Regions from separate parts of the Roseobacter litoralis Och 149 genome, predicted to be linked through region 1. Evidence: riboswitches for the same ligand, from Rfam matches in the RefSeq annotation. Region 1 holds a riboswitch; the other holds the start of a gene.
What was found. A riboswitch is a leader RNA that binds a small molecule or an ion and turns the genes downstream of it on or off. The one in region 1 is predicted to bind cobalamin.
Positions count from the first base shown of each region.

Region 2: it holds a riboswitch for cobalamin, as region 1 does, so the genes downstream of both, RLO149_RS19730 (energy-coupling factor ABC transporter permease) here and RLO149_RS13045 (DUF1636 family protein) in region 1, are expected to answer to the same signal.

Region 1 is NC_015730.1:2,746,644-2,750,283, forward strand. Features, by position in the region: gene RLO149_RS13035 (ABC transporter substrate-binding protein) at 1-705, opposite strand, end outside; gene RLO149_RS13040 (ABC transporter ATP-binding protein) at 718-1,500, opposite strand; gene RLO149_RS13045 (DUF1636 family protein) at 1,497-1,901, opposite strand; cobalamin riboswitch at 2,006-2,225, opposite strand; gene RLO149_RS13050 (hypothetical protein) at 2,385-2,810, shown strand; gene RLO149_RS13055 (HlyD family secretion protein) at 2,803-3,640, shown strand, end outside.
Region 2 is NC_015730.1:4,111,567-4,115,206, reverse strand. Features, by position in the region: gene RLO149_RS19740 (cupin domain-containing protein) at 1-537, opposite strand, end outside; gene RLO149_RS19735 (NUDIX domain-containing protein) at 761-1,303, shown strand; gene RLO149_RS19730 (energy-coupling factor ABC transporter permease) at 1,373-2,053, opposite strand; cobalamin riboswitch at 2,105-2,256, opposite strand; gene RLO149_RS19725 (ABC transporter substrate-binding protein) at 2,541-3,640, shown strand, end outside.

The DNA.
Region 1 (3,640 bases):
CCAGCTTTTCTCCAGACCGTTCATGATATTGACCCCACCTGCAGCCTCGATCAGCGCATTCGGCATCGCATAGCGCCCGGCGGTAAAGGGCACGTCTTCGCCGCTGTCATAGACAAATACGCGCGGCGGGGTGCTGAGGGGCGACAATGACGCGGTGAAGCTGTCCAGTTCCGCGCGGTAGCCTGCCACCAGTGCCTCCGCCTTTTCGGATACGTCAAAGATCGCGCCAAGGTTCAGCAGGTCGGCATACATATCTTCCATGCTGACGGCGGCTTTCTCACCGATGTGAATGCAGCTTTCGGTAAGCTCGTAGACCTTGATGCCAAAGGGCTCCAACGTCTCGGGCGTCACTTCACCGCCCACTTTCATGCCGTAGTTCCAACCTGCAAAGAAGAAATCAGCATCCGCCCCGATCAGCACTTCCTTGCTGGGGTATTTGGCGGATAATTCGGGCAGGGCTTCGACACCCGCCGTCATCTCCGCGTCCAGCGTTTTCCAGCCGGAGATACCGGTATAGCCCACCATCCGGTCCGCCAGCCCAAGGACCAGCATCATCTCAGTCAGGTTGACGTCGTTGGAAATCGCAGCCTTCGGCGGCGCGTCGAAGGTGACGGTTCGGTTGCAGCTTTGCACCGTTGTCTGCGCCAGCGGGCCGGTGCCCATCAGGATCATAAACAGGGAAGAAAGTATACGTGTCGGCTTCATCGTGTGCTTGCCTTAATGCGGAAGGTGGAAGGATAAGTGTTTGGTCTTGCTCGGACTAAGCTGTTCTGCGCGCGCCTCAACCGCAAATACGTTCGAAACACTATGCGCAGTGAGCACCGCATCAGGCGGCCCCACGCCACGCGTATGTCCGTTTTCGAGCAGCAGAATGGTATCGCAGACATCCGCCGCGACATTCAAATCGTGCAGAGAGACGATAATCGTCACATCCAGCGCGCGAATGAGGGCGAGCACCTCAAGCTGATGGCGGATGTCCAGATGGTTGGTCGGCTCATCCAGCACCAGCACCTGAGGCTCTTGCGCTAGGGCGCGGGCCACCATGACCCGCTGGCGTTCACCGCCCGACAGGTTGGCGAGGTCCCGATCTGCCAAATCGCTCAGGTTCAGCGTATCAAGCGCAACCTCGACGATCTGCGCATCTTTCGCGCCTGCGGTGGCAAAACCAAGGCGGTGCGGTGCGCGACCCAGCGTCACGATTTCGCGCACTGTCAGTCCAAAGGACGACGGCTGTTCCTGCAAAACCGCCGCAACCTTTCGCGCAGCGGCGCGCGGTGGGATCGACCAGATGTCGTCTCCACCGATCCTGATTTGGCCACTCAGCGGCGCCTGATACCGGTAGAGCAGACGCAACAGCGTGGATTTACCCGCCCCATTTGGGCCGACAACACCCATCACGCTGCCGGGTGCGGCGCGAAAGCTGGTCGGTTGCAGCAAGAGCGGCTCTTTGCGGCGCGGCGCCCAGCTGATGTTCTCCGCGACGAGGTCCGTGGCGTTCATGAGACACGCACATCGCTGTCTTCCAGCGCAATGATGGCCGCAGGCACGCGCGCAAGCGTGGTTTTGCGTAATTTGCCGGGACGATCAACCGACGAACACCACCCGTCCTCCAGCAGTGCGTAATCACGTGCAAAACTGACCAGATCGCCAATATCCGTATCCGGCTCTATATCGCCAAAAAGATAGGTCGCCTTGCGCGTTCCGTGATAGGCAACCGTGCAGGGGCGATCACAGCCTGCCATACAGGCAACGCCGGAAATCTCGAACTCTTCGGTGACGCTGTCACCCGCAGCAGCAATCGCCGCGCGCAGTCTGGCAATCAGCTCATAGCCCGGTTTACAGTCGGTGCCTTTATGTCGGCAGGATGTGCAGATTGTTATTCTATGTGTCGGTGTTCCCATGTCGCCCTCCGCGATTGCGCAGGGTGCACTTTGGGACATGTACTTTTCAACGGGTTGGCCCGTAAATCCATCATGACCTCCTGTCCGGACACCCCGCCCGGGTTGAAGTTACATCAATGATGGCAGGTCTCCTGACTCGCGGGTCGCAGCTTGCCCGATCCTTCCCGGATGCGGATGCATCCAGTGGTGATCATCGGGGTCGCTCGCCGCTTACAGTTGCGGGGGCAGTCACGGATTTGGCGTCTGTTACGAACGCCGCACCGTATTCCCTTTTCAGTCCGGTTTGCTTTTGACTTGCCGAACACCATCTCCCAACCCTTCCCCGAGATTCCGACCCGCGTCAAGCGAAACTCTGTGCGGGTTACCGTGTCGTGCGGGCAACCCGAGACGCGGCATTGCAATGCCAGCAGATTTCTCGCTATGTAGGTTCTGGTATCTTGGGCCCGAAGAGGTCTGCGTCTGTGGTACCACTTTGGAGAACGCATGGAACCTGCAACGCTTCACCCCATGGCGACCGGGCATATTCCCAAATATGTAGCGGCGGCTGACGGCAGTGATTACCTTTTTACTTTCATGGTCATTTTTACGGTTGGTGTCGTAATCCTGATCGGTGTGGCCTATTTCACGCTGCATGCGATCCCGGAAAAGCTGGCGCATAAATCGAACCACCCGCAGTTCCAACTGGTTGGAATCTTGTCCTTGCTTGCCCTGTTTACGCATAACGGGCTGTTCTGGGTGGCCGCGATCCTTGTGGCCGGTTTCCAGTTTCCCGATTTCAGCAGCCCGCTGCGCGCCATTGCCGATGCGATTGATCGAAACGGGTCGCGCGATGCGGCGCCCAACGCGCAAACATCCCAAAACAGCGAAACGCCGGTGACGCCGACCCCGAAAGAAACCTCTGATGCTTGAGACACTGATCTGCGCGCTGTTCACGATCTTGCCCGATTATCTTTACCGCCGGTTCCGACAGGGCAAGAGAATAGGCATCGAAATCAACCTCTTCAGTGTCTGGTATGAACTCAGGTGGGGCATAACCGGATGCGCGATCATGGCACTCACCGTGATTACGACGCTGTTTTATTTTCACCCGGCCACAAATTCCGTTGTGTCCTATTTTCGCACCGTCACGATATTGCCGCAGGCCGGGGGCCGGGTATTGGAAATCTACGTCAAGAACAACGAATTGGTGAACCTCGGCCAGCCGATATTCCGGTTGGAAGATCACTCGCAACGCGCACAGGTCGAAGCCGCAAAGGCAATGATTGCTGAGGCTGATGCGTCCTTGAAAGTGGCGCAAACCGATTTGACCGAAGCGATTGCATCTATCGCCGGGGCCACCGCGGCCCTGAGGCAGGCGGAAGAGGAATTAGAGCGCAACGTGACCCTGCGCGATCAGGGTTCGACCGCCGTGCGCCTTGCTGAAATCGACCGCTTTGAAAACCTTGTCGCGCAACGCTCAGCGCAGCGTGATGCCGCCATCGCGCAACAGGCCGAGACGCAGGAACGGATCGATTCCCTGATACCGGCGCAGAAAGATAACGCGCTGGCACAGTTTGATGCGGCCAACGCCGAACTGGAAAAAACCGTGGTCTATGCGGGTGTGACCGGTCGGGTTGAGCAACTCAGCCTGCAGGTTGGCGACTATATCAGCCCGGTCCTGCGACCGGCAGGCGTGCTGGTGCCCGTGACGTCTGGGCGAAGCCGCTTTCAGGCAGGTTTCAACCAAATGGCCGCGCAGG
Region 2 (3,640 bases), 1.4 Mb from region 1:
GGTCATGCTGCCCTCCAGCACCAGAAACTCGCCACCATCGGGCAAGTCCATCGAAACTGCGGTGCCTGCGGCCCATTTTTCTGCGCGCACCGTTTCCTGATCGTCGTGGAACAGGGTCATGACGCCCACCCCCGCGCGGGTCGCATCGGGGATAAATTCCATTTTGTTCATGTCGACGACGACATGGGTGCGATCGTCCGGCTGGAATTGCCATAGTTTCACAAAGATCGTGCAGCCTGCGTCGGAATGAGGGGAGTGGGCCGATGTCGGCGGGTTGCGCACATAAGACCCCGCCGGGAAATCGCCGTGCTCGTCGGAAAACACCCCGTCCAGGACAATGAATTCTTCGCCGCCGGTATGGGTATGTTCCGAAAAGCGGCTGTTGGGCGCGTACCGCACGATTGTCGTGGCGCGCGCGACCTCACCCCCGATCCGGTCCAGCATCCGCCGGTCAACACCGGGCATCGGAGAGGCGCGCCACTCAACCTTGTCAGAATGAACAACAACACGTTGCGAAAAGTCAGCATGCAAATCCATGGATGGCTCCGGGTCAGGTGTGATCAGACTTTGCCTACCATGAGGCGGTGAAATTGCAATTGGCGATCACGCTATCGTTTGACGTTGCATGTCGGCTGCCGCGTCGGGCAGGATCAAATCGCGGGTGTGATCTATTGGAAAGACCTGAGTGTGCCGGATTTCAAATCACTGCCCGCAAGGCCGGTTCAAGATATGGCATATGCACCTGAAGGGGAGTGTTGCGATGAGTGATATAAAAAGGCAGTCACGCCGCACCGTTTACGAAAACAGATGGATGAAAGTCCATGAGGATGTGGTGACTTTCCCTGATGGATCAGACGGGATTTACGGCGTCGTTGACAAGGATGACTTTGTCCTGATTGTCCCGCAGCATGCAGATGGGCGGTTTCAGCTGGTGCAGCAGTTTCGCTATCCGGTGGGCGGGCGTTATTGGGAATTTCCGCAAGGGTCATGGGAAACCAGACCGGGCACGGACCCGGAAAAGGTCGCCCTTGCCGAGTTGGAGGAGGAGACCGGTTATCTTGCACACTCCCTCACCAGATTGGGGCATCTTTTCGAAGCATATGGGTTTTCAAATCAGGGCTTTCACGCGTTTCTGGCAACCGGTCTGCAAGAGGGGCGCGTAAATCGCGACAAAGAAGAACAGGATATGCAAACCGCGTCGTTCAGTCTTGAGGCGATACATGACATGATCCGCTCTGGGCAGATCAAGGATGCCCCAACCATCGCGGCACTTGGGTTGCTGGCTATTTCTGAACATGGATAGAAACCGCGCAACAGGTCAGCGCAGAGACGGGACCGCGGCGCGCCGTTGCGCCACGGTCCAAAGGCATTGTTATGTGGCCGCGTTATGCAGACGGTGCGTAAAGATGCCCCGGTCGGTCATTGCGCGCAGGCCCTTGGCACCGGCAAGCGCTGCCAGATCGGCCAAGGGTTCGATCAGGATGACCAGCAGATAGGCCACGCCAAAGCTTGTCACCGCCGAGAGGTTGTCGGCCCCGACGCCTTGCCCGTAGATCGCCCAGAAGGCCACCCAGGCGACAACGCCACCCTGATAGACAGCCGACATTTTCAGCACATCCATGTAGCGCAGATCGACATAGGCCGTTGTCTGCGGAATGACCCGTTTGGCCAGCGCGTCCACCGCAAAAAGCGGGAACAGCAGCGTCGAGACATTGACGAAATACATTGGCACATCGGAAGGTGCGAAAAACAAGCCTTGGATCGCCAGACCGCCCGCAAGGCCAAGCGCGGCCGGACCAGACCCAAGCAGCAGAAACAGCGTCGTGCCCAGAATGATGTGCACTTCCGAGATACCGACCGCGAAATGCGGAAAAATCTCAAAGAAGATAAACACCCCGATCGCGGCAATCACGGAGCGCAGGGCAAAGGAGACCACCGAATGGGTCTTGAGATCATCATTGATCAGTTTGAGGGAATAGCCCGCAGCAGCAGCCGCCGTCCCATAGGCCAGTACCATTTTTGCGCCGTCCACGACGCCCGGTTCGATATGCATGTTTACTTCCTTTCGCGTCCACCCGACGCATTTATATGGCCGGAATGTTCCGGCAGTTGCAGAATGATGGTTGGTATCCTGACTTGCAGCTTTTGGCGCTCTGGCCGTTTTCGCTGCTTACAGTTGCGGGGGCAGTCCGGGTCTTGCACCCGGTTCCCAATTAAGGCCCGTTCTCAGAGGCCGCCATCTCAACAGACCTTACGCGAATAGAAACGCAAGACAAGCCTGTGTGCGACCTTTGAATATCTGGATATGACGTGTTCTTGGGAAACGTGTGTGCATGGCAGGATGGGGTCGGTGCACGCAGTTTCATCTCACGTTCGCAGTCGTGCGCGCAGTTTTTGGCCAATTCTGTCCTGCGGTGGCTGGCAAATCCCTGTTGTTTCTGCTCAAGTCTTGCGGGATATGAACAATCGACGCAGTTGCAGGGGTGGATGCGATGCGTCAGACGACCAAAAACCACCCGGGAAAAACAGGGGAAATCAAGATGAAGGTGAAATCACTCATTCTGTCTGCGGCATTGGCTGCAATGGCAGGCGGCGTATCGGCAGAAGGCGTCAAGGTCGGCATGATCACGACCCTTTCGGGCGGTGGCGCCGGGCTTGGTATCGACGTGCGCGACGGCTTCATGCTCGCGGTGAAGCAGTCGGGCCGTGACGACATCGAGGTCGTGATCGAAGACGACCAGCGCAAACCCGATATCGCCGTGCAACTGGCCGATAAAATGATCCAGTCCGAAAAGGTCGATGTGATGACCGGGATCATCTGGTCGAACCTCGCGATGGCTGTTGTTCCGGCGACTGTCGCACAGGGCAAGTTTTACCTGTCGCCCAATGCGGGTCCATCCGCACTGGCGGGTAAGGGATGCCATCCGAACTATTTCAACGTCGCGTGGCAAAACGATAACCTGCACGAGGCCGCTGGTGCCTATGCCACTTCTGCGGGCTATTCCAACAGCTTTATCCTCGCGCCGAACTATCCCGCCGGTCAGGATGCGCTGACGGGCTACAAGCGAACCTTTGGCGGTGAATTAGCTGGGGAGTTGTTCACCAAACTGGGTCAAACCGATTACGCCGCCGAGATTGCGCAGATCCGCGCGTCCGGGGCAGATTCCGTGTTCTTTTTCCTGCCCGGTGGCATGGGGATTTCATTCCTCAAGCAATATGCCGACAGTGGCATTGATATCCCCGTGGTTGGTCCTGCGTTTTCCTTTGATCAGGGCATCCTGCAGGCTGTCGGTGATGCAGCCCTTGGTGTGGTGAACACATCGCAGTGGAGCAAGGACATCGACAACCCGACCAATGCCGCCTTTGTCGAGACATTTCAGGCGGAATACGGGCGTTTGCCGTCACTCTATGCCAGCCAAGGGTTTGACACGGCAAACCTGCTGATCTCTGCGCTCGCAACGGCCAGCCCTGCGGATGCGGATGCCTTCCGCGCAGCACTCAAGGCGGCGAATTTCGACAGCACACGCGGTGACTTTGCCTTTGGGTCCAACCACCACCCCATTCAGGATATCTATGCCCGCGAGGTCATCAAGGAAGGCGATGTCTTTACCAACAAGATCATCGGCGTTGCCCTTGAAGA